One region of the Streptomyces sp. NPDC015139 genome, then DNA from elsewhere that is predicted to be linked to it. Evidence: riboswitches for the same ligand, from Rfam matches in the RefSeq annotation. Region 1 holds a riboswitch; each other region holds the start of a gene.
What was found. A riboswitch is a leader RNA that binds a small molecule or an ion and turns the genes downstream of it on or off. The one in region 1 is predicted to bind cyclic di-AMP.

Region 1 (7,123 bases):
CCGCTGCTGCAACGGCACCGGATCCTCACCCAGGTCTCCGGCGACCATCTGGAGGTGATCAAGCTCATCCCGCCGTTGATCATCGACGAGGCCGACGTGGACCGGTTCGTGGACGCCTTCACCGCCGTCATGGACGACGCGCACAGCGGCGGCGGGCTGATGTGGGACTTCGGCAAGACCCTGATCAAGCAGGCGGTGGCGAACCGCTGAGCGCGATCCCCTCAGAAGGAGAAGGACAGGAGCAGGACGGGGGGTTTGCCTCAGAGGCAAGAAAATTGCCGCACAGGCAAAAATGACGGTCAATAGAGGCATGGAAGCCTCAGACGCCGCCTCACCGGCGGACCAGGGCGACGACCTCCCGGCCGTCGCGCCACAGCTGCGCGCACTGCGGCGGCGCGCCGGCCTCACCCTGGAGGCCGCGGCCCGCGCCGCCGGGCTCTCGCCCGCCCACCTGTCCCGCCTGGAGACCGGGCACCGCCAGCCCTCGCTGCCGATGCTCCTCGCGCTCGCCCGTATCTACGGTACGACCGTCTCCGACCTGCTGGGGGAGCGGGTCGCCGACCGGGACGCGATCGTGCGGTCCGCCGACATGGAGCCGACCCGGGCGGGCGGCTGGACCTACCTCCAGGCCGGGGCCCCCGGCCGGGCCATGCAGGCCCTGCGCGTGCAGGTGCTGTACGGCTCCCAGGGCGACATCGTGCGCGTCCACCCGGGCGAGGAGTGGCTGTACGTCCTCAAGGGGCGGCTGCGGCTGCGCCTCGGCGACACCGCCCATCTGCTCGCGCCCGGGGACAGCGCGCATTTCGACTCGCTCACCCCGCACCGCCTCGCCGCCGAGGACCAGGACGGCGTCGAGCTTCTGTTCGTCCACACCTTGCTGCAGAGCCCCACGGCCACCCTGTGCCTGGGCCCGCTGACCGGAGAACTGCTATGAGTGACTTCGAGGAGAAGTTCCCCCGTTCCCTCTGGATCCGGCTGATCATCTACATCGCCCTCGGCCATGTCCTCGCCGCGTTCCTCTACCTGCTCTTCGCGGTCGGCGCCAAGGGCTGACGCGGTGGGCCCGGAGTCCCCGGCGCCGGGCCCCCGGGTCCCTCAGTTCAGCAGGCGCGCGCGCAGGCGGTCGCGGGACGCGGCGGAGAGGCCGAGGCCCTTCTCCAGGTAGGCGTCCACGCCGCCCCAGGTCTCCTCGATGCTGTCGAACGCCGCCTCCAGGTACTCGGCGCGCGCGTCGAAGAGCGGGCTGAGCAGCTCCATCACCTCGGGCGTGTACGCGCTGTCCTGGCTGCCGCTGCGGCGGACCTTGTAGCGCCGGTGCTTGGCGTTGGACTCCAGGTAGTCGGCGACGATCGCCTCGCGCTCCACACCCACGGCCAGCAGCGTGACGGCTATCGAGATGCCCGCGCGGTCCTTGCCGGCCGCACAGTGCATCAGCGCGGGCACGCTGTCCTCCGCCAGGGAGTGCAGCACCCGGGAGTGCTCGCCGGTGCGCCGCTTCACGATCGTCCGGTAGGAGGCGATCATCCGGCCGGCGCCCTTGCCGCCGTCGAGGATCGCGCGGAGCTGGTCGAGATCGCCGTCGCGCACCATCTTCCAGAACTCGGCGCCGTCCGCCGGGTCGCTCAACGGCAGGTTCACGTTCCGCACGCCGGGCAGTTCGACGTCGGGGCCCTCCAGCTTCTGGTCGGCCGCGTTGCGGAAGTCGAAGATCGTGTGCAGACCGAGGGTGGCGAGGAAGGCCGCGTCCGCCGCGGTCGCGTGCGCGAGATGGCCACTGCGGAACAGGACTCCCTGGCGCACCCGCCGACCGTCCACGGTGGGCAGCCCGCCCACGTCACGGAAATTGCGCACACCGGCCAGCTCCGGCTCGGTCGACGGGACCTGCTGCGTCACGGGGGCTCCTCGCGGTCGGCCCCGCCGGCGCGGCTCGTCGACGGGCGCTCCGTCGACCATACGACATCACTTTCCTCAGGCAATGAGTTGTCCACAGGCGTTGCCACCAGGGGTTACGGAGTCTGATGATGTTCGCGCTTGAGCGGATCTGTTGACACCTGTGAGGTCTCGATGGTGGATATCGCCGAAGACGGTCGTACCTGGCTCCTGTCGGGGCCCACCAGCAGTTATGCCCTGCACCTCACCGAGGCCGACGAGCTGCTGCACCTCCACTGGGGGCCGCGGATCGCGCTCGACGACGCCGAGGCCCTGGCCGCGAGCCCCCTGCCCGGCTACTGGCCCTTCGAGTCCCCGCTCGACGGCCGCGAGGAGTACCCGGTCGAGGGCGGCCCCCGCTTCGTCCGCCCCGCCCTGTCCGTGCGCACCGAGGAACGCCGCGGCACCGAGTGGCGCTTCGTGTCGTACGGGACCGCCGGCGACGGGGAGGAACTGCGGCTCCTCTTCGACGACGACGGTGTGGCGATCACCCTGCACCACCGGATGCGCGGTGACGTGGTCGAGCGCTGGGTGACCGTGGCCAACGGTGGCCGGGCGCGCGTGGAGCTGCTGCGCGCCGACGCCGCCACCTGGACCCTGCCCGACCGCGAGGGCTGGCGGCTGTCCCAGCTGCACGGCCGCTGGGCCGCCGAGTCCCGGCTCACCACCGCTCCGCTCACCTACGGCGAGAAGATCATCGGCAGTCGCCGCGGGCACACCGGCCACCAGCACCTGCCCTGGGTGGCGCTCGACACCGACGCCACCGAGGAGCACGGCGAGGTCTACGGATGCGCGCTCGGGTGGTCCGGCTCCTGGCGGATCTCCGTGGCCCAACTCCCGGACGGGCGCGTCCAGATCACCGGCGGCGCAGGATACGACGACTCGGGCCTGCTGCTCCTGGAGCCGGGTGGTGCGTACACCACCCCGGTCTTCGCCGGTCTGTGGAGCGCCGGCGGGTTCGGCGCCGCGAGCCGCACCTGGCACGCCTACCAGCGCGCGTACGTCGTCCCGGACGCGGAGCGGGACCGGCCCGTGCTCTTCAATTCCTGGGAGGCGACCCACTTCGACATCTCCGAGGAGCAGCAGACCGCCCTCGCCCGCCGCGCCGCCGAGATCGGCTGCGAACTCTTCGTGGTGGACGACGGCTGGTTCGGTGCCCGCACCGGCGACCGCGCCGGGCTGGGCGACTGGAGCCCCAACCCCGGCCGCTTCCCGCACGGTCTCAAACCGCTCGCCGACCAGGTGCACGGCCTCGGCATGCGGTTCGGCATCTGGGTCGAGCCCGAGATGGTCAACCAGGACAGCGACCTTTACCGGGCCCACCCCGACTGGGTGCAGTACCAGCGGGGCCGCCGGCGGACGGAGCTGCGCAACCAGCTCGTCCTCAACCTGGCCCGCGAGGACGTCCGGGACCACCTCTGGCAGCAGCTGGACGCGCTGCTCACCAGCACCCCGATCGACTACGTGAAGTGGGACTTCAACCGCTGCTTCACCGACGCCGGCTGGCCCGGCGAGCCGTACCCGCAGCGCCTGTGGATCGATCACGTCCACGCGCTGTACGCCCTGCTGGACCGGCTGCGCGCGGCGCACCCGGGGGTCGCCTTCGAGTCCTGTTCGGGCGGCGGCGGCCGGATCGACCTCGGGGTGATGAGCCGTACCGACCAGGTGTGGACCTCCGACAACACCGACCCGCTGGACCGGCTCGCCATCCAGCACGGCTTCAGCCAGATCCACCCCGCGCGTGTGATGGCCGCCTGGGTCACCGACAGCCCGAACACCCAGCTCAACGGCCGGGTCAGCTCGCTGCGGTTCCGTTTCGTCAGCGCCATGGCGGGCGTGCTGGGCGTCGGCGGAGACCTCACGGCGTGGAGCGCGGAGGAGCTGGCCGAGGCCCGGGGCTGGGTGGAGCTCTACAAGGAGATCCGCCCGGTCGTCCAGCGGGGCGAGCTGTACCGGCTGCGGCCCCCGGCGGACGGGCTGAGTGCCGTCCAGTACGTCCTCGGGGACGAGACGGTGGTCCTCGCCTGGCTTCGGTCGCAGAGCTACGGCGAGCCGGTTCCGGCGGTGCGGCTGCGCGGACTCGACCCGACAGCGTCCTACGAATGCCGCGAATCGGGCGAAGTGCACCGAGGTGCCGTACTGCTGCACCACGGCCTGCGGACGGGGCTGAAGGGTGACCTGGATGCGGCGATTGTCCGTCTACGTCGCATCTGAACCTTTAACCCGTCTTGGTACCTCAAGTCCAACTCGCCAGCAAATAAACGGACGTGGTGGGACTCCGTGTGAGGGGCGTCACATTCGTGACCGTACGTCGCGCGACATGTTCACGTAATTCCGGTGCCGCAAAGGGAAATCGAACTGGCCCGGAAGACGGGAATGCACGGAGGGTCACCGGGCATTCCCGCCTTCGATCTTGCGCATCCGGAAGGGCCGGAACGGGGCGCTTGTTTCCACCCGTCCTGCTCGCTTACGTTCGCCACCAATCCGGACGGAACGCCGAATCCTGCCGCCGCCCGGAGTTCCCGCACATATGACCCGTGTTCGGCAGGAGCGGGGGACCCACCAGGCACGACCGCCTGTCCCGGTTCTCGCGACAGGCCAGGGGTGAAGCCGCGCACCGCACGGCCGGGCGACTCCAGCCCGAACCCGGCAGCTGACCTCGCAGGCGTCGGAGAGGAATGCGCCATGCCCGCGAAGGGTAAGCACCGACGTCCCAAGACCCCGCGTTTTTCCCGCTCCATCGCCGTCGCCGGAACGGGTGGCGCCGCTCTGGCCCTCCCGCTCCTCGGGGCCACCGGAGCGCACGCCGCCCCCGCGGCGCAGCCCGTCTCCGGAAAGGCCGCGCAGTCCCTTCCCGCCGCGGTGCAGAGGTCCGCCGCCGAGGCGGACGCGACGGCGCACATCTACACCGTCAAGGCCGGCGACTGCCTCGCGACGATCGCCGACCGGCAGCACGTCGGCGGTGGCTGGCACCGCCTCTACGACGACAACCGCCGGGTCGTCGGCGACAACCCCGCGCTGATCCACCCGGGCCTGAAGCTGACGCTCGGCGAGCAGGCAGCCCGGACCCGTACCGAGCCCGCCGCCCCGCAGCACTCCTCGGCCGCTCCGAAGCCCTCGGCCCCCGCGAAGACCCCGGCCCCCACGAAGGCCTCCGTCGCCCCGCGGCAGGCCTCGGCGGCCAAGCCGGCGGAGTCCGCCCCCACGACGACCGCCGCCACCGGCTTCACCCTCCCCGTGGCCGGCGCCACCATCGGCACCGCCTACCACACGGCCGGCAGCATGTGGTCCAGCGGCTACCACACCGGCGTCGACTTCGTCGTACCGACCGGCACCCCCCTCAAGGCCGTCGGCGCGGGCACGGTCGTCTCGGCGGGCTGGGGCGGCGCCTACGGCAACCAGGTCGTCATCAAGCTCCTCGACGGCCACTACGCCCAGTACGGCCACCTCTCCCAGCTCTCCGTCTCGGCCGGCCAGGCCGTGACGGCGGGACAGCAGATCGGCCTGTCCGGCGCCACCGGCAACGTGACCGGCCCGCACCTGCACTTCGAGATCCGCACGACGCCGGACTACGGCTCCGACATCGACCCGGTCGCCTACCTCCGCGAGCACGGCGTCCCCGTCGGCTGACACGGTCCGCACCACGACCACCTGCCGGACAGGCCACCGAAGGCCGGACCCCCGATCCCCGGGTCCGGCCTTCGGTATTCCCGGTTGGCGAATTCTTTAGGAGTGTCCCATCTCACCGTTCGTCAACCCCGGCCTACGGTCGCGTAGGTCACATCCGAAGGTGAATCATGGTCCGATGTGGCAGACGATTCGAAGAGTGACAACAGATCAGTGATCGGGTCGTACGTGGCGGTGGGGGACAGCTTCACCGAGGGCGTGGGCGATCCCGGTCCCGACGGGGCGTTCGTGGGCTGGGCGGACCGGTTCGCGGTACTGCTCGCCGACCGGCGTCCCGAGGGCGACTTCCAGTACACCAACCTGGCCGTGCGCGGGAAGCTGCTGGACCAGATCGTGGCGGACCAGCTTCCCCAGGCCGCCCAACTGGCCCCGGACCTCGTGTCCTTCTGCGCCGGCGGCAACGACATCATCCGCCCCGGCACCGACCCGGACGAGGTGGCCGAGCGATTCGAGCGCGCCCTGGCCCCGCTGGCCGAGGCCGCGGGCACGGTGATGGTGACGACCGGGTTCGACACCCGTGGCGTCCCGCTGCTCAAGCATCTGCGCGGCAAGATCGCCACGTACAACGGGCATGTGCGCGCCATCGCCGACCGGTACGGCTGCCCCGTGCTCGACCTGTGGTCCCTCAAGTCCGTACAGGACCGCAGGGCCTGGGACAGCGACCGGCTCCACCTCTCGCCCGAGGGGCACACGCGCGTGGCCCTGCGCGCCGGTCAGGCCCTCGGTCTCGAGGTGCCGGCCGACCCGGAGCAGCCGTGGCCGCCGCTGCCGCCCCGGGGCACCCTGGAGGTCCGCCGGGACGACGTCCACTGGGCCCGCGAGTACCTCGTGCCGTGGATCGGCCGCCGGCTGCGGGGCGAGTCCTCCGGCGACCACGTGACGGCGAAGGGACCGCTGTCGCCGGACGACATCAAGCTCCGGATCGCCTCCGTGGCCTGACCCGGAGCCACCGGTACGGGTGACCGGTGCCGGTGAGCGGTTCTTCGTGCCCCGACCCGTGCGGCCCACGGCGAGGGGCACGACCACGCCCCCGCAGGTACGGCGCGGCGCGTCAGCGCCCCGCCAACGCCTCCCGGTCCAGGCCCAGTTCGCGGGCCAGGGCCTCGTCGACCCACTCCTGCGCCCGGGACCGCGGCACCGAGCCCGGGTACGAGGTGAGCTGGACGGCCAGCCCGTCCATCAGCGCGGTCAGCCGCAGAGCCGTACCGACCGGATCGGCGCACACGAACTCGTCCGCCGCCACGCCCTCGGCGATGACCTCGACGAGCGCGGCCTTCCACTCCCTGTCCAGGTCCCGGGTGACGTCCCGCAGCGCCGGCTCGCGCAGCGCCACGGCCCAGCCCTCGATCCACAGCCGCCAGCCCTTGGCCTGACCGGTCGGCGCGTACCAGCGCACCGCGGCCCGCAGCCGGCGCAGCGCGGAGGTGCGCCGTCCCAGCAGTTTGCGCAGGTGCGCGAGGTCGTCCTGCGCCGCGTACGTGAACGCGGCGGCGACCAGCTTCTCCTT
Region 2 (7,123 bases), on a different contig from region 1:
GCTGCGGCTGTCCGGGGCGCCCTCCATGGGCTGGCTGGACGTGAAGACCTCCGGTGACGTCGAGGTGCCGGTCATCGAGGCCGCCATCGACGAGGAGCTGGCCCGGTTCGCCGCGGAGGGCCCGACGCCCGAGGAGATGGAGCGCGCCCAGGCCCAGTTGGAGCGCGAATGGCTGGACCGGCTCGGCACGGTAGCCGGCCGTGCCGACGAACTGTGCCGGTACGCCGTCCTGTTCGGCGACCCGCAGCTCGCGCTCACCGCCGTCAAGCGCGTCCTGGAGGTCACCCCCGAGGAGGTCCAGGAGGTCGCCAAGGCCCGGCTGCGGCCCGACAACCGCGCGGTGCTCGTCTACGAGCCGAAGTCCCCGGAGGCCGTCGAGGACGCCAAGGTCCCCGAGGACCCGGAAAAGGAAGCGACCGTAGAGGCCGGCAACGAGAACGAGGAGACGGCCAAGTGACCGAGCTCGCCACCATGGAGTTCCACCCCCGGCCGCAGCCGGGCGACGCCAAGCCGTGGGCGTTCCCGGCCCCCGAGCGCGGCACGCTGGACAACGGCCTGACCGTGCTGCGCTGCCACCGCCCCGGCCAGCAGGTCGTCGCCGTCGAGGTGATGCTGGACGCGCCCCTGGACGCCGAGCCCGCCGGCCTGGACGGTGTCGCCACGATCATGGCGCGGGCCTTCTCCGAGGGCACCGACAAGCACTCGGCCGAGGACTACGCCGCCGAGCTGGAGCGCGCGGGCGCCACGCTCGACGCGCACGCCGACCACCCCGGGGTCCGGCTCAGCCTGGAGGTCCCGGCCTCCCGCCTGGCCAAGGGCCTCGGCCTGCTCGCCGACGCCCTGCGCGCCCCCGCCTTCGCGGAGAGCGAGGTCGAGCGGCTGGTCCGCAATCGCCTGGACGAGATCCCGCACGAGCTGGCCAACCCCTCCCGCCGGGCCGCCAAGGAGCTCTCCAAGGAGCTGTTCCCGGTGACCTCGCGCATGTCCCGGCCGCGCCAGGGCACCGAGGAGACGGTCGAGAAGATCGACGCGGCGTCCGTACGCGCCTTCTACGACCGGCACGTCCGCCCCGCCACGGCCACCGTGGTCGTCGTCGGCGACCTCACCGGCACCGACCTGGGGGAGCTGCTCGGCGACACCCTCGGCGCGTGGACCGGCACGCCGGGCGAGCCGCGGCCGGTGCCGCCGGTGACCGCCGACGACACCGGCCGCGTGGTCGTCGTGGACCGGCCGGGCGCCGTGCAGACGCAGCTGCTCATCGGGCGTGTCGGCCCGGACCGGCACGACCGGGTCTGGCCCGCCCAGGTCCTCGGCACCTACTGCCTCGGCGGCACGCTCACCTCCCGCCTGGACCGCGTGCTGCGCGAGGAGAAGGGCTACACCTACGGGGTACGGGCGTTCGGGCAGGTCATGCGGTCGGCCCCGGACGGCACCGGTGCCTCGATGCTCGCCATCAGCGGCTCCGTGGACACGCCGAACACCGGTCCCGCGCTGGACGACCTGTGGAAGGTGCTGCGCACCCTCGCGGCGGAGGGCCTGACCGACGCCGAGCGGGACGTCGCCGTGCAGAACCTCGTCGGGGTGGCGCCGCTGAAGTACGAGACCGCGGCGGCCGTCGCGAGCACCCTGGCCGACCAGGTCGAGCAGCACCTGCCCGACGACTTCCAGGCGACGCTGTACCGGCAGCTGGCCGCGACGGGCACGGTCGAGGCGACCGCGGCCGTCGTCAACGCCTTCCCGGTGGACCGGCTGGTGACCGTCCTCGTCGGCGACGCCTCCCAGATCAAGGCGCCGGTCGAGGCGCTCGGCATCGGCGAAGTCACCGTCGTCACGGCCGAATAGCGGCCGCTGCCGCGGAGCACGGCACGCGTGCGTGGGGCCCTGCCGACCTACGGGTCGTCAGGGCCCCCGCCGTTCCACTCGCTTCACCAGATGCCCGATTTGGGGCGGAGGTTGCCTGTCTGCCCTGTGGGATGCGCTACAAAAACCCGGATCCGTTTGAGGATTGAAAGCGGGCTTCCGTAGGTTCGTCCAGGCTGTTCGTCACGCACCACGCCGCGCCCGCGGCACCGGACAGTCATCGCCGAGTCCCCGTACGGCGCGAGCCAGGGGAGCCGGGGACCCATCGTCCCTGGGGTGAATCGGGCGCCCGCGCGTGAGCGAGGGGGCCCGTAGGAGACCTTCCTGCTCCGAACCCGTCAGCTAACCCGGTAGGCGAGAAGGAAGGAAAGGACCAGCCACTTCATGGCGTTCATGTGCGCCACCGGGAAGCATCGCAAGCCCGGCCGGGTCAAGCGCACCACCGCGCAGGCGGCCGGTGTCGCCGCCCTCACCACCACGGGTGTCGTCGGCACCCTCGCCGCGTCGCCGGCGCTCGCCGCCGAGAACGCCGCCGAGCAGACCGGCCTCACGCCCGTCGTGACCGTCAGCGACGACGTCGCGGAGCAGATCAGCGCGCAGGCGGACGCCCAGAAGCAGGCCGCCGAGCAGCAGGCCGCCGAGGAGGCCGCCGCCAAGGCCGCCGCCGCCAAGGTCAAGGAGGAGCGCGAGGCCAGGGCCCGCGCCGCCCGCGAGGCCGAGCGCAAGCGCCTCAACGCGTTCGTCGCCCCGATCGTGCACTCCTACGTGTCCACCGCCTACAAGGCCAGCAGCTCGCTGTGGTCCTCCGGCTCCCACACCGGTATCGACTTCCACGCGGCCAGCGGCACGTCCGTCCACGCGGTCGGCTCCGGCACCGTCGTCTCCACCGGCTGGGGCGGCGCGTACGGCAACCAGATCGTGATCCGGATGGCCGACGGCATGTACACCCAGTACGGCCACCTGTCGTCCATCGGTGTCACGGTCGGCCAGAAGGTCGTCCCCGGCCAGCAGATCGGTCTGTCCGGCGCGACCGGCAACGTCACCGGCCCGCACCTCCACTTCGAGGCCCGTACGAGCCCCGACTACGGCTCGGACGTCGACCCCATCAGCTATCTCCGCAACCACGGCGTGAACGTCTGACGCCACCGCGCGGACATGCGAAAGCCCCGGCTCACCGAGCCGGGGCTTTCGCCGTTTCCGCCTGATCCCCACCGGACCGCTGTCCAAAAAATATCCATGGATTCCGGCCTGCCGTCGGAAATTCGGCCTCTTTGGAATAGAGTCACGGAAAGGGCGTCCCCTGCGGGCGTTTCACGGGGATTAAGGCGGAGGTCGGTCATGCGTGTTCCGGCGCATTCGGTGTGCACGGCGATCCGGGACGACATCGTCGCCGGTGTCCACGAGCGCGGCGGCCGGCTCACCGAGGAAGTGCTGGCCCGCCGCTACGGCGTCTCGCGCGTCCCCGTCCGTGAGGCCCTGCGCACCCTGGAGGCGGAGGGGTTCGTGGTGACCCGCCGGCACGCGGGCGCGTGCGTGGCCGAACCGACCGCGCAGGAGGCCGCCGACCTGCTGGAGATGCGCCTGCTCCTGGAGCCGCTCGGCGCGGCACGGGCGGCACAGCGGCGTACGGAGGCCCATCTCAAGGTGCTGCGCGGCCTGGTGCGGCTGGGCCAGGAGCGGGCCAGGAGGGGCGGCAGCGAGGAGTTGCGCGCACTGGGCGGCTGGTTCCACGAGACGCTGGCGCAGGCCTCCGGCAGCCCCTCGCTGGCCTCGATGCTCACCCAGCTGCGCCACAAGATCGCCTGGATGTACGCGGTGGAGGCCCCGCAGAGCCCGCCGGACTCCTGGGCCGAGCACGGCGCGATCGTGGACGCGGTGGCACGCGGCGACGGCGAGCGCGCGCGGGCGGTCACGGCGCTGCACGCCGAGCGCGCGACGGGCGCGCACCGTCTGCGCTTTTCCGGCGGCGCCGAGCGTGTGAGGACTTCGCAACATGCCGTCAACACGACGGGCCGCCGGTATTAACACGGGTGTCGTATACAAAGAGAGGGAATTCGGTGGGGGTTGTTTTCCGCTGCCCGAATTCCTCCGTGCGGTGATTTGCGCGCGGTGATTTCGCCAGGCGATCGAAGCCGCTCGAAATGCCGAAGCCGCGCCGCCCGGAAAGGCGACGCGGCTGCGGCGTTCGGACGCGAGGTGCTCAGACCGTCTCGGGCAGCTCTTCCAGGCCCTCGGCGACCAGCTTGGCCAGGCGGTCCAGGGCGGCGTCCGCGCCCTCGGCCTCCGAGGCGAGGACGATCTCCTCGCCGCCCTGGGCGCCCAGACCCAGGACGGCCAGCATGGAGGCCGCGTTGACGGGGTTGCCCCCGGCCTTGGCGATCGTCACCGGGACGCCTGTGGCCGTGGCGGCTCGGACGAAGATGGAAGCGGGGCGGGCGTGGAGGCCCTCGGCCCAGCCGACGTTGACGCGGCGCTCAGCCATGTGTTGCTGCCCTTCAGTCTTCAGGGTTGTCTAGACCAGTTTCCCATACCGTGAAGCGTGCCCGGAGCGGACCTCCGTCCCCTCCGTTACGGCGCCGGACCGCGGCCTCGGTCCGGCTGTCGTCCTCCACAGACTGCCTCGCGCCGTTGTCGTACGCGAGCCGTACTCTGGGGCCCATGCAGACCTCGGCGGATCGGCAGGAGCGGCACGAGTACCCCACTCACTGGGAGGCCGACGTGGTGCTGCGCGACGGAGGCACCGCGCGCATCCGGCCCATCACCGCCGACGACGCCGACCGCCTGGTCAGCTTCTACGAGCAGGTCTCCGACGAGTCGAAGTACTACCGCTTCTTCGCGCCGTACCCACGGCTCTCCGCCAAGGACGTCCACCGCTTCACGCACCACGACTTCGTGGACCGGGTGGGACTCGCGGCCACCATCGGCGGCGAGTTCATCGCCACCGTACGCTACGACCGCATCGGCGCCGACGGGATGCCCGCCTCCGCCCCCGCCGACGAGGCCGAGGTGGCCTTCCTGGTGCAGGACGCCCACCAGGGCCGCGGTGTCGCCTCCACCCTGCTGGAGCACGTCGCGGCCGTCGCGCGCGAGCGCGGCATCCGCCGCTTCGCCGCCGAGGTGCTCCCCGCCAACACCAAGATGATCAAGGTGTTCACGGACGCCGGCTACACACAGAAGCGCAGCTTCGAGGACGGGGTCGTACGCCTGGAGTTCGACCTCGAACCCACCGACCGCTCCGTCGCCGTGCAGCGCGCCCGGGAGCAGCGCGCCGAGGCCCACTCGGTACGCCGGCTCCTCGTGCCCGGCTCCGTGGCGGTCGTCGGCGTCGGCCGCAGCCCCGGCGGCGTCGGCCGCAGCACCCTCGGCAACCTCCGGGACGCCGGCTACACCGGCCGGCTGCACGCCGTGAACAACGCCTTCCCCGAGGACCTCGACGAGGTCGACGGGGTGCCGGCGTACCGCTCGGTGCGGGACATCGAGGGGCACGTGGACCTCGCCGTCGTCGCCGTACCGGCCGAGCACGTGCCCTCGGTGGTCGCCGAGTGCGGTGAACACGGCGTCCAGGGTCTCGTCGTGCTCTCCGCCGGATACGCCGAGAGCGGCCCCGAGGGCCGCGAACGGCAGCGCGCCCTCGTCCGGGCCGCGCGCGCGTACGGGATGCGGATCATCGGCCCGAACGCCTTCGGGGTCATCAACACCGCACCGGACGTCCGGCTGAACGCCTCCCTCGCCCCCGAGATGCCCCGCCCCGGCCGCATCGGACTGTTCGCCCAGTCCGGCGCCATCGGCATCGCCCTGCTGTCCCGGCTGCACCGGCGCGGCGGTGGCGTCACCGGCGTCACCGGCGTGTCCACCTTCGTCTCCGCCGGCAACCGCGCGGACGTCTCCGGCAACGACGTCCTCCAGTACTGGTACGACGACCCCGAGACCGACGTCGTCCTCATGTACCTGGAGTCCATCGGCAACCCCCGCAAGTTCAACCGGCTCGCCCGGCGGACGGCAGCCGCGAAGCCGCTGGTCGTGGTGCAGGGGACCGGGGCCGCGCCGCAGGGCCACGCCGTGCGGGCCACACGGCTCCCGCACGCGACCGTCTCCGCGCTGCTCCGGCAGGCCGGGGTGATCCGGGTCGACACCATCACCGAGCTGGTCGACGCGGGCCTCCTCCTCGCCCGGCAGCCGCTGCCCGCCGGACCGCGGGTGGCGATCCTCGGCAACTCCGAGTCGCTGGGCGTGCTGACGTACGACCGCTGCCTCGCGGAGGGGCTGCGGCCGTCGCGTCCGCTGGACCTGACGACCGGGGCGACGGCGGAGGAGTTCCACCGGGCGCTGAGCGCCGCCCTGGCCGACGACACGAACGACGCCGTCGTGGTGACGGCGATCCCGGCCATCGGGGAGACGTCGCCGGGCGACGCAGAGCTGGCGGAGGCGCTGCGGTCCGCTGCGGCGGACGTCCCGGGCAAGCCGGTGCTGGTGGTGCACGTGGAACTCGGAGGGCTGGCGGAGGCACTGTCCGCCGCCGCGAGCACCGCACCGCAGGCCGCCGGGAAGGCATCCGGCGCCACGGATCGCGCCCACCCCGCGGTACGCCTGCTCCCCGCGGCGGAAGGCTTGCCGGCCACCGCCGCGGGACCGTCCGTGGCCATGACGCCCCCGGCGGAGGGCACCCGTCTCATCCCGGCCTACCCCGCCGCGGAGCGCGCGGTCCGCGCCCTCGCCGAGGCCGTGCGGTACGGGCAGTGGCGGCGCGAGGCGGCCGACCCCGGGAAGGTGCCCGAGTACGACGACATCGACGAGAAGGGCGCCGCCCGGCTGATCGGCGAGCTCCTCGCGCGCGGGGAGGGGCTCACCATCTCCGACGCGCAGACCTGCGAGCTGCTCGGCGAGTACGGCATCCCCGTGCGGCGCGCGCTGCCCGCCCCCACCCCCGACGCCGCCGCCGAGGCCGCCGGCAGCCTCGGCTACCCGGTGGCCCTGAAGGCGACCGCCCCGCACCTCAGGCACCGCGCCGACCTCGGCGGCGTCCGCCTGGACCTCGCGGACGAGGAGCAACTGCGGCGGGCGTACGCCGAGTTGACCGAGCTGTTCGGGAAACCGGAGGAGCTGCGGCCGGTGGTGCAGGGGATGGCACCGCGCGGGGTCGACACGGTCGTCCGCGCCGTGATCGATCCGGCGGCCGGGGCCGTGCTGTCCTTCGGGCTCGCCGGGGCCGCCTCGCAGCTGCTGGAGGACACGGCGCACCGGCTGGTTCCGGTCACCGACCGGG
Region 3 (7,123 bases), on a different contig from region 1:
CCGTGTTCACCGGCATCGGCTTCGGCATCGCCGCGCTGTCCGGGGAGCGGCAGCACCTCAGGCGGGTGCTGCTGCCGGTGTGCGGGCTGCTGCTCGCGATGAGCATGCACGCGTTCTGGAACGGGTCCTCCACCTTCGGCCCGCTCGGGTTCTTCGCCGTCTACGGCGGCTTCATGGTGCCCGCCTTCGCCCTGCTGACCTGGCTCGTGATCTGGACGCGGCAGCGGGAGCTGCGGACCGTGCGGGAGGAGCTCCCGGCGTACGTGCTGGCCGGGTGGCTGGGACCGGCCGAGCCGTACGCGCTGGGGTCGATGCGGGCGCGGCGGATGGCCCGCGACTACGCCCGGCACCACTTCGGGGGTCGGCCCGCGGCACGGACGGTGGCCCGGTACGAGGCGTACGCGACCTCGCTCGCGTTCCTGCGGCACCGCGGACGGCAGGGGCGGGCCCGGGCCGACTTCGTCGTACGCGAGCGGGAGTTGCTGACCGAGCTGTGGCGGCGCCGGGAGATGGCACGGCCGGCCCTGGAATACGCGGCGCGGACGCTGGCGCCGGCGGCCCGCCCGCCGTACGGCGCCCCGGCACCCCACTGGTACGCCGGCCACCCGGCGGGCCCCTACTCGGCGTACAACCCGTACCGCACCTGAGCCCCCCCCCGGCCGGCAGCCCGGTCCAGCGGGGCCGGCCGGTCGGGGCGGTGTCAGGCCGACGCGTCCGTCAGTTTCTTCAGGTCGTCGTCCGTCAGGGTCAGGTCGGCGACGCCCAGGAGGGCCGGGAGCTGGTCGACCGTGCGGGCCGAGGCGATGGGGGCCGTGATCGTCGGCTGGGCGGCGAGCCAGGCCAGGGCGACCGTGGCGACCGGGGCCCCGTGGGCGGCGGCGATCTCGTCCAGGGCCGCCAGGACCCGCCCGCCGCGCTCGGACCGGGCGTACTTCGCGCCCGTGCCGGCGCGCGGGCTGTCGACGGTCGTACCCGGGCGGTACTTGCCGGTGAGGAAGCCCGCGGCGAGGGAGTAGTAGGGCACCGCGGCCAGGCCCTCGCGGGCGGCCAGGTCCTGCAGCGGGCCCTCGTAGGTGTCGCGGGAGACCAGGTTGTAGTGCGGCTGGAGGGCGACGTAGCGGGCCAGGCCCTCGCGGTCGGAGAAGTCCAGGGAGGCCCGCAGCCGCTCGGGGCTGATGTTGGACGCGGCGATGTGCCGGACCTTGCCCGCCCTCACCAGCTCGTCCAGCGCGCCGATGATCTCCTCGACCGGCACCTCGGGCTTGTCGAAGTGCGTGTAGTAGAGGTCGATGCGGTCGGTGCCGAGGCGGCGCAGGGAGGCGTCGGCGGCGGCCTTGATGGTCGCCGCGGACAGGCCCTGGTACTCGGGGTGCTGGCTGACCTTGGTGGCGATGACGACGTCGTCGCGGTTGCCGCGGGCCTTGACCCACTTGCCGATGATCGTCTCGGACTCGCCGCCGGCGTTGCCCTCCACCCAGGCGCTGTAGCTGTCGGCGGTGTCGACGAAGTTGCCGCCCGCGGCGGCGTAGGCGTCGAGCACGGCGAAGGAGGTCTGCTCGTCGGCGGTCCAGCCGAAGACGTTGCCGCCGAGGGAGAGGGGGAAGACCTCGAGGTCGGAGGAACCGAGTGTGCGCAGAGAAGTCATGCTCCAAGTCAACGCCGACGGCGAATGATCTCTTCCGCCGTCGGCGCCGAGTTCCCGCGAACGGGTGTCAGGGGGTGAGGCCCTTGCCCCGCAGCCAGGCCATGGGGTCGATCCCCGTGGCGTCGCCGCCCGGGTGGACCTCCAGGTGGAGGTGCGGGCCGGTGACGTTGCCGGTCGCGCCGACCCGGCCGATGAGCTCGCCGGTGGAGACCTTCTGGCCGACGGAGACGCTGATCGAGGACTGGTGGCAGAACCACAGCTCGGTGCCGTCGTCCAGGGTGAGGACCGTGCGGTAGCCGTAGGAGCCGGCCCAGCCCGCCTGCGTGATCGTGCCGCTGTGGATGGCCTTGATGAGGGTGCCCGTGGGGGCCGCGAAGTCGAGGCCGGTGTGGTAGCCGGAGGACCACATCGAGCCGGCCTGGCCGAACGTCGAGGTGATCGTGTACGAGGACGTCGGCAGCGTGTACTGCTTGGCCAGCTCGGCCAGCCGCTTCTCCTCCGCCGCCTTCTTGGCCTCGGCCTCCGCCCTGGCGGCCGCGGCCTCGGCCTTCTCCTTCGCGGCGGCGGCCTTCGCGGCGGCTTCCTTCTCCGCCTTCGCCGCCGCGTCGGCGGTCAGCTTCTCGGCGGTGGCGAGCCTGGCGGCGGTGGCCTTGCTCTCGGCCTGGCCCTTCTGCTGCTCGGCCTGGGCCATGATCCGGCTGCGCAGGGCCTCGCCCGCATCGGTGTCCTGCTCGCTGCCGGCGGAGGTCACCCCGACGTCGCTGAGTCCGGTGGCCTCGGAGGTCTTGGCGGAACCGTCGTCGAAGAGGGAACCGACGCTCGGCAGGTCCGGCAGGGAGATGGAGACCGGCGGCTTGCCGGTGTTGGCGCTGGCCATCCCGCCCGCGCCGACCGCCGCGATCACGCCGACGCCGAGGACGGTGGAGCTGCGGGCGAACCCGCCGCGCTGCTTGGCCACGCGGTGCCGCCCGCGGACCGGGGTGAGGGACTCCTCGGTGGGGTTCCACTCCTCCCAGGGGCCCTCCTCGGCACGGTAGGAGGCGTAACCGAAGGTCTCGCTCTCACGCTGAGCCGGTATGAACGGGGCTTCTGGGGCAGGCCGGTTGGACGCCACGCGGGCGCGCTCCTTTCCTTCCTCCGCCTACCGGGTTAGCTGACGGGTTCGGAGCAGGAAGGTCTCCTACGCGCGTATACCTGGCGTGGACTCGAGGAGTTCACATCAGTAGCCGCGTGATTCACCCCAGGGTGGTGGTTCCCCGGTTCCCTTACGGGATTCGGCGCGTGCGCACGGAGCCGTCGCGGGTGACGGCTGGGACGACCGCGCTGCGTTATCGAACGTTAATAGACCCGCGGGGCACTTTCCAAGCCGTACGGCTTGATCATTAACGTTTTCCGCCGCGGACTTAACCGCTGCCATCCCTGCAAACCGGGCGAGTTGGCCGCGATTCAGGAGTCACAGAAGTTTTGATGGTGACTCAGATGTCATGCGCTCGGCGCTCGACCGGTCACTGTCGGTGAAGTGCCGCGAGGTCCGCCCGTCACCGGGGCCCGAGGTGGTCGGCCGGGGCCGGGAAACACTCAGGGCCGGGATCCATGAACTGGATCCCGGCCCTGAGCCTTCAGTAGCGGGGACAGGATTTGAACCTGCGACCTCTGGGTTATGAGCCCAGCGAGCTACCGAGCTGCTCCACCCCGCGTCGTTGTGTCTTCAGCATACGTCATGCACGGGACCAGGAGCCAATCGGTTTCCCGGGGCCCCTTTCCGGCGCGCCGCGGGGCAGGGCCGGTCAGGCCGTCAGGTGGGAGTTCGGGGCCTTGGCGAGGGCCTCGAACTCGGGGAGCACGACGACCTCGGCTCCGCCGTCGCGCAGGACGCCCGTGCCGTCGGCCGCGGCCACGAAGGTGTCCGGCTCCCGCCAGGCGGTGACCACCCGGCGCGCCCCGGACCGCAGGATCAGTTCGGCACAGGGGGCGGGCCGGGAGGCGCGGCGGGCGCAGGGTTCCAGGCTGCTGTAGACGGTGGCGCCGGGCAGTCCCGGGTCGGCCGGGTCGACCTTGGCCAGGGCGGCCTCCTCCGCGTGGACCACGGGGTCGCCGCCCTCCCGGGAGTGGCCGCGGGCGAGCTCGGTGCCGTCGGCGCCGACCACGACCGCGCCGACGCTGAACGCGGTCTCCGAGGGCGGGCACTGGGCGGCGAGCTCACAGGCGGTGCGCAGCCAGCGGCGGTCGGCGGCGGTGGGGACCGGGCCGGTGCCGGGGGCGGTGGGCTCGTACCGCATGAGGACGACGTCCTCGATCCGGCGGGTCTCGACCAGGCGCAGCCGCCCGCCCTGGTACTCCCCGGGGCCGAACAGCCGCGGGGCCGCCGGGTCGCCGACCAGGAGCGGGGCGAGGACCAGCTGGAGTTCGTCGGCGAGACCCTGCGTCAGCAGCTGGGTGTGCACCCGGCCGCCGCCCTCGACCATGAGGCGTTCGACCCCGCGCACGTCGTGCAGGTGCTCCAGCAGGGCCCGCCAGTCGAGGTCGGCGCCGAGCGCGACGACGTCCGCGGTGTCCCCGAGGAGGCGGGAGGCCACCTCCGCGCCCTTGTCGGTCGTGCAGACCAGCTTCTCGCCGCCGGTGTGCCAGAAGTGGGCGTCGGGGTCGAGTTCGCCGGTGGCGGTGACGGTCACCTTCAGGGGGTACGCGGGCCGGCCGGACGCCACCCGGGCGGCGCGCCGATCGGCGGAGTTGACCAGCAGCCGCGGGTTGTCGGCGCGGATGGTGCCGGCGCCGATCAGGATGGCGTCGACGGAGGCCCGTACCGCGTCGACCCGGTCGAAGTCGGCCGGGCTGGAGAGCAGCAGCCGCTCGGGGCCGGTGTCGTCCAGGTAGCCGTCGAGGGAGACGGCGGCGGACAGCAGCACGTACGGCAGGGGCATCGGCGCACTCCCTCACGGTGACCCGGCGCACCTCACCGGATCTTGGTTCAACTTTGAAACAAACTTACACTGGCAGCATGACGACCCGCTGGCTCACCCCCGAGGAGCAGCGCGCCTGGCGCGCCTACATGGCCGCCTCCCGCCTCCTGGAGGACGCGATCGACCGTCAGCTCCAGCAGGAGGGCGGCATGCCCCACCTGTTCTACTCGGTGCTGGCCAACCTCTCCGAGGCGCCCGAGCGGCGGCTGCGCATGACCGACCTCGCCGAGACGCTGAAGATCACCCGCAGCAGGCTGACGTACGTGGTGACCCGGCTGGAGCGGGACGGACTGGTGCGCCGGGAGGACTGCCGCTGGGACAAGCGCAGCAGTCTCGCGGTGCTGACCGACGCGGGGACGGCCGTGCTGGAGCGTACGGCACCCGGGCACGTCGACACGGTGCGCGCCACCCTCTTCGACCGGCTCACGCCGGAGCAGGTGGGGCAGCTGGAGGAGATCTGCACGGGGATCGCGCGCGGGCTCCAGGGGGCGGACGACGAGCGGCCGACCACCGAGGACGTGCCGTGGCGGCGACGGTCCTCGTCCTGCTCGGGGCCCCAGCCGGAACCGCCGGCGGGACGCTCCCGCGAACATCGTTGATTTAACTTTGAAACATGCGATAGGGTCCCGGCCGAGCGTCTGCTTCAAATCTGAAGCAGACGGGACGAATCGGAGGCTCGCATGCCCGACACCCCCGCCGCCACCCCGCGCGCCCGCGTCCGGGTGCCGCTGCGCTTCCCCGACGGCTACAGCACCGACGCGGAGCTCGTCACCTTCCACGGGCTCGCCGACGGCCAGGAGCACGTCGCCGTCGTCCTCGGCGACCCCGGCCCGGTCCCGCTGGTGCGCCTGCACTCCGAGTGCCTGACCGGCGACGTCTTCGGTTCGTCCCGCTGCGACTGCGGCCCCCAGCTGCGCGAGGCCGTCGAGCGCATCGCGGAGCGCGGCGGTGTACTGCTCTACCTCCGTCAGGAGGGGCGCGGCATCGGCCTGTACAACAAGCTCGACGCCTACGCCCTCCAGGACCAGGGCCTCGACACCTACGAGGCGAACGCCGCCCTCGGCCTCCCGGAGGACGCCCGCGACTACACGGCCGCCGCGCAGATGCTCGCCGCTCTCGGCATCGGGGAACTGGACCTGTTGTCCAACAACCCCGACAAGGCCGGGCAGTTGCGCGCCCTCGGCGCCGTCGTCCGGGACCGGGTGCCGACCGGTGTCTTCACCACCGCCCACAACGTCCGTTACCTCCGCGCCAAGGTCCTGCAGACCCAGCACACGCTGCCCCTGGCCGAGCTGCAGGAGCGGAACGAGCTGAGCCCGGCGGGATGAGCCGAGCCGGACGGGCGCCAGGAGCCATGGACAACTTCAGGTGCAGTACTCTGCCCGCAGTGGTGTAGGCGTGTACCGCACAGGGAGTCGTGAGCCATGGTGAGACGGAACGACCAGCGGCGCGCCGCGCTCGTCGACGCCGCGATCGAGGTGCTGGCCCGGGACGGCGCCCGGGGGCTGACCTTCCGGGCGGTGGACGCCGCGGCCGCCGTGCCCGTCGGTACGGCGTCCAACTACTTCTCCAGCCGCGACGACCTGCTCACCCAGGCCGGGGCCCGCGTCTACGAGCGGCTCCAGCCCGACGAGGCCACCGTCGCCCGCCAGCGCGACGCCGGCCGTGACCGGGAGACGTACACGCGGCTGATGCGCGAACTCGTCGGCCGTGTCGCCTCCTTCCGCACCGGCTACCTCGCGCTGCTGGAGCTCCGGCTGGAGGCCACCCGCCGCCCGGAACTGCGCGCGGTCCTCACCGAGCGCGTCCGCGCGGACCTCGACGCCAACGTCGCCTACCACGAGGCCTCCGGCCTGCCCGGCGACGCGATGGCCGTCAAACTGCTCTACCTCGCCCTGAACTGGCTGATCGTCGAGCAGCTCACCCTGCCCGACGTCCTCACCGAGGCGGAGCGGGAGGAACTGGTGGCGGCGGCGGTCGAGCGGATCGTCCGGAGTACGGCGCCCTGACCCGGCCGCGCCCGCGCCCGGTACCGGGAGGCACCCTTCGGGAAAAGACGCGGCGCCCGGGCCGGCCGAAGCCGAACCGGGCGCCGCGTCGCAGGCCAGAGGGCATGAAGCCCGCCTGCGGACCGTAGGCCCTGTGGGACTCGAACCCACAACCAATGGATTAAAAGTCCACTGCTCTGCCAATTGAGCTAAGGGCCCCGGCGATGTTGCTCGTCCGAGCATAGCCGGACGCGGCCGGGTCTCCGATCGGGTATCGGCGACCCGGCCGCGTCGGACGGGGACGGAGCGGCAGGTTGGTCACTTTTCGACCGGCTCCAGGGTGGGGGCCGGGGTCCGGTTGAGGAACCAGTGGCGTGCCGAGGCCAGCCACCAGGTGGCGGCGAAGCCCAGGACGACGAGGACGGCGACCGGGGCGTAGTTGAAGGTCTTCCCGGTGACCGGGGCGACCTGGGGGAGCATGAACAGGATCGTGATCGCGGCGACCCAGACGACCGAGACGACACCGATCG

Region 2: it holds a riboswitch for cyclic di-AMP, as region 1 does, so the genes downstream of both, ACF08B_RS12945 (M23 family metallopeptidase) here and ACF08B_RS01270 (peptidoglycan DD-metalloendopeptidase family protein) in region 1, are expected to answer to the same signal.
Region 3: it holds a riboswitch for cyclic di-AMP, as region 1 does, so the genes downstream of both, ACF08B_RS08675 (M23 family metallopeptidase) here and ACF08B_RS01270 (peptidoglycan DD-metalloendopeptidase family protein) in region 1, are expected to answer to the same signal.

The regions. Positions count from the first base shown of each region.
Region 1 covers NZ_JBIBUW010000001.1:277,998-285,120, forward strand. Annotated here, with positions in the region: gene ACF08B_RS01245 (aspartate aminotransferase family protein) at 1-210, shown strand, start outside; gene ACF08B_RS01250 (helix-turn-helix domain-containing protein) at 311-934, shown strand; gene ACF08B_RS01255 (DUF6126 family protein) at 931-1,053, shown strand; gene ACF08B_RS01260 (tyrosine-protein phosphatase) at 1,096-1,893, opposite strand; gene ACF08B_RS01265 (alpha-galactosidase) at 2,065-4,143, shown strand; cyclic di-AMP (ydaO/yuaA leader) riboswitch at 4,414-4,610, shown strand; gene ACF08B_RS01270 (peptidoglycan DD-metalloendopeptidase family protein) at 4,615-5,559, shown strand; gene ACF08B_RS01275 (SGNH/GDSL hydrolase family protein) at 5,770-6,555, shown strand; gene ACF08B_RS01280 (TetR/AcrR family transcriptional regulator) at 6,668-7,123, opposite strand, start outside.
Region 2 covers NZ_JBIBUW010000004.1:121,005-128,127, forward strand. Annotated here, with positions in the region: gene ACF08B_RS12935 (M16 family metallopeptidase) at 1-457, shown strand, start outside; gene ACF08B_RS12940 (M16 family metallopeptidase) at 454-1,842, shown strand; cyclic di-AMP (ydaO/yuaA leader) riboswitch at 2,072-2,231, shown strand; gene ACF08B_RS12945 (M23 family metallopeptidase) at 2,245-3,000, shown strand; gene ACF08B_RS12950 (GntR family transcriptional regulator) at 3,199-3,885, shown strand; gene ACF08B_RS12955 (HPr family phosphocarrier protein) at 4,061-4,342, opposite strand; gene ACF08B_RS12960 (GNAT family N-acetyltransferase) at 4,519-7,123, shown strand, end outside.
Region 3 covers NZ_JBIBUW010000002.1:897,751-904,873, reverse strand. Annotated here, with positions in the region: gene ACF08B_RS08685 (PrsW family intramembrane metalloprotease) at 1-647, shown strand, start outside; gene ACF08B_RS08680 (aldo/keto reductase) at 701-1,645, opposite strand; gene ACF08B_RS08675 (M23 family metallopeptidase) at 1,713-2,759, opposite strand; cyclic di-AMP (ydaO/yuaA leader) riboswitch at 2,767-2,935, opposite strand; tRNA gene ACF08B_RS08670 (tRNA-Met) at 3,269-3,342, opposite strand; gene ACF08B_RS08665 (dihydrofolate reductase family protein) at 3,433-4,566, opposite strand; gene ACF08B_RS08660 (MarR family winged helix-turn-helix transcriptional regulator) at 4,644-5,204, shown strand; gene ribA (GTP cyclohydrolase II) at 5,286-5,933, shown strand; gene ACF08B_RS08650 (TetR/AcrR family transcriptional regulator) at 6,030-6,614, shown strand; tRNA gene ACF08B_RS08645 (tRNA-Lys) at 6,740-6,812, opposite strand; gene ACF08B_RS08640 (amino acid permease) at 6,912-7,123, opposite strand, start outside.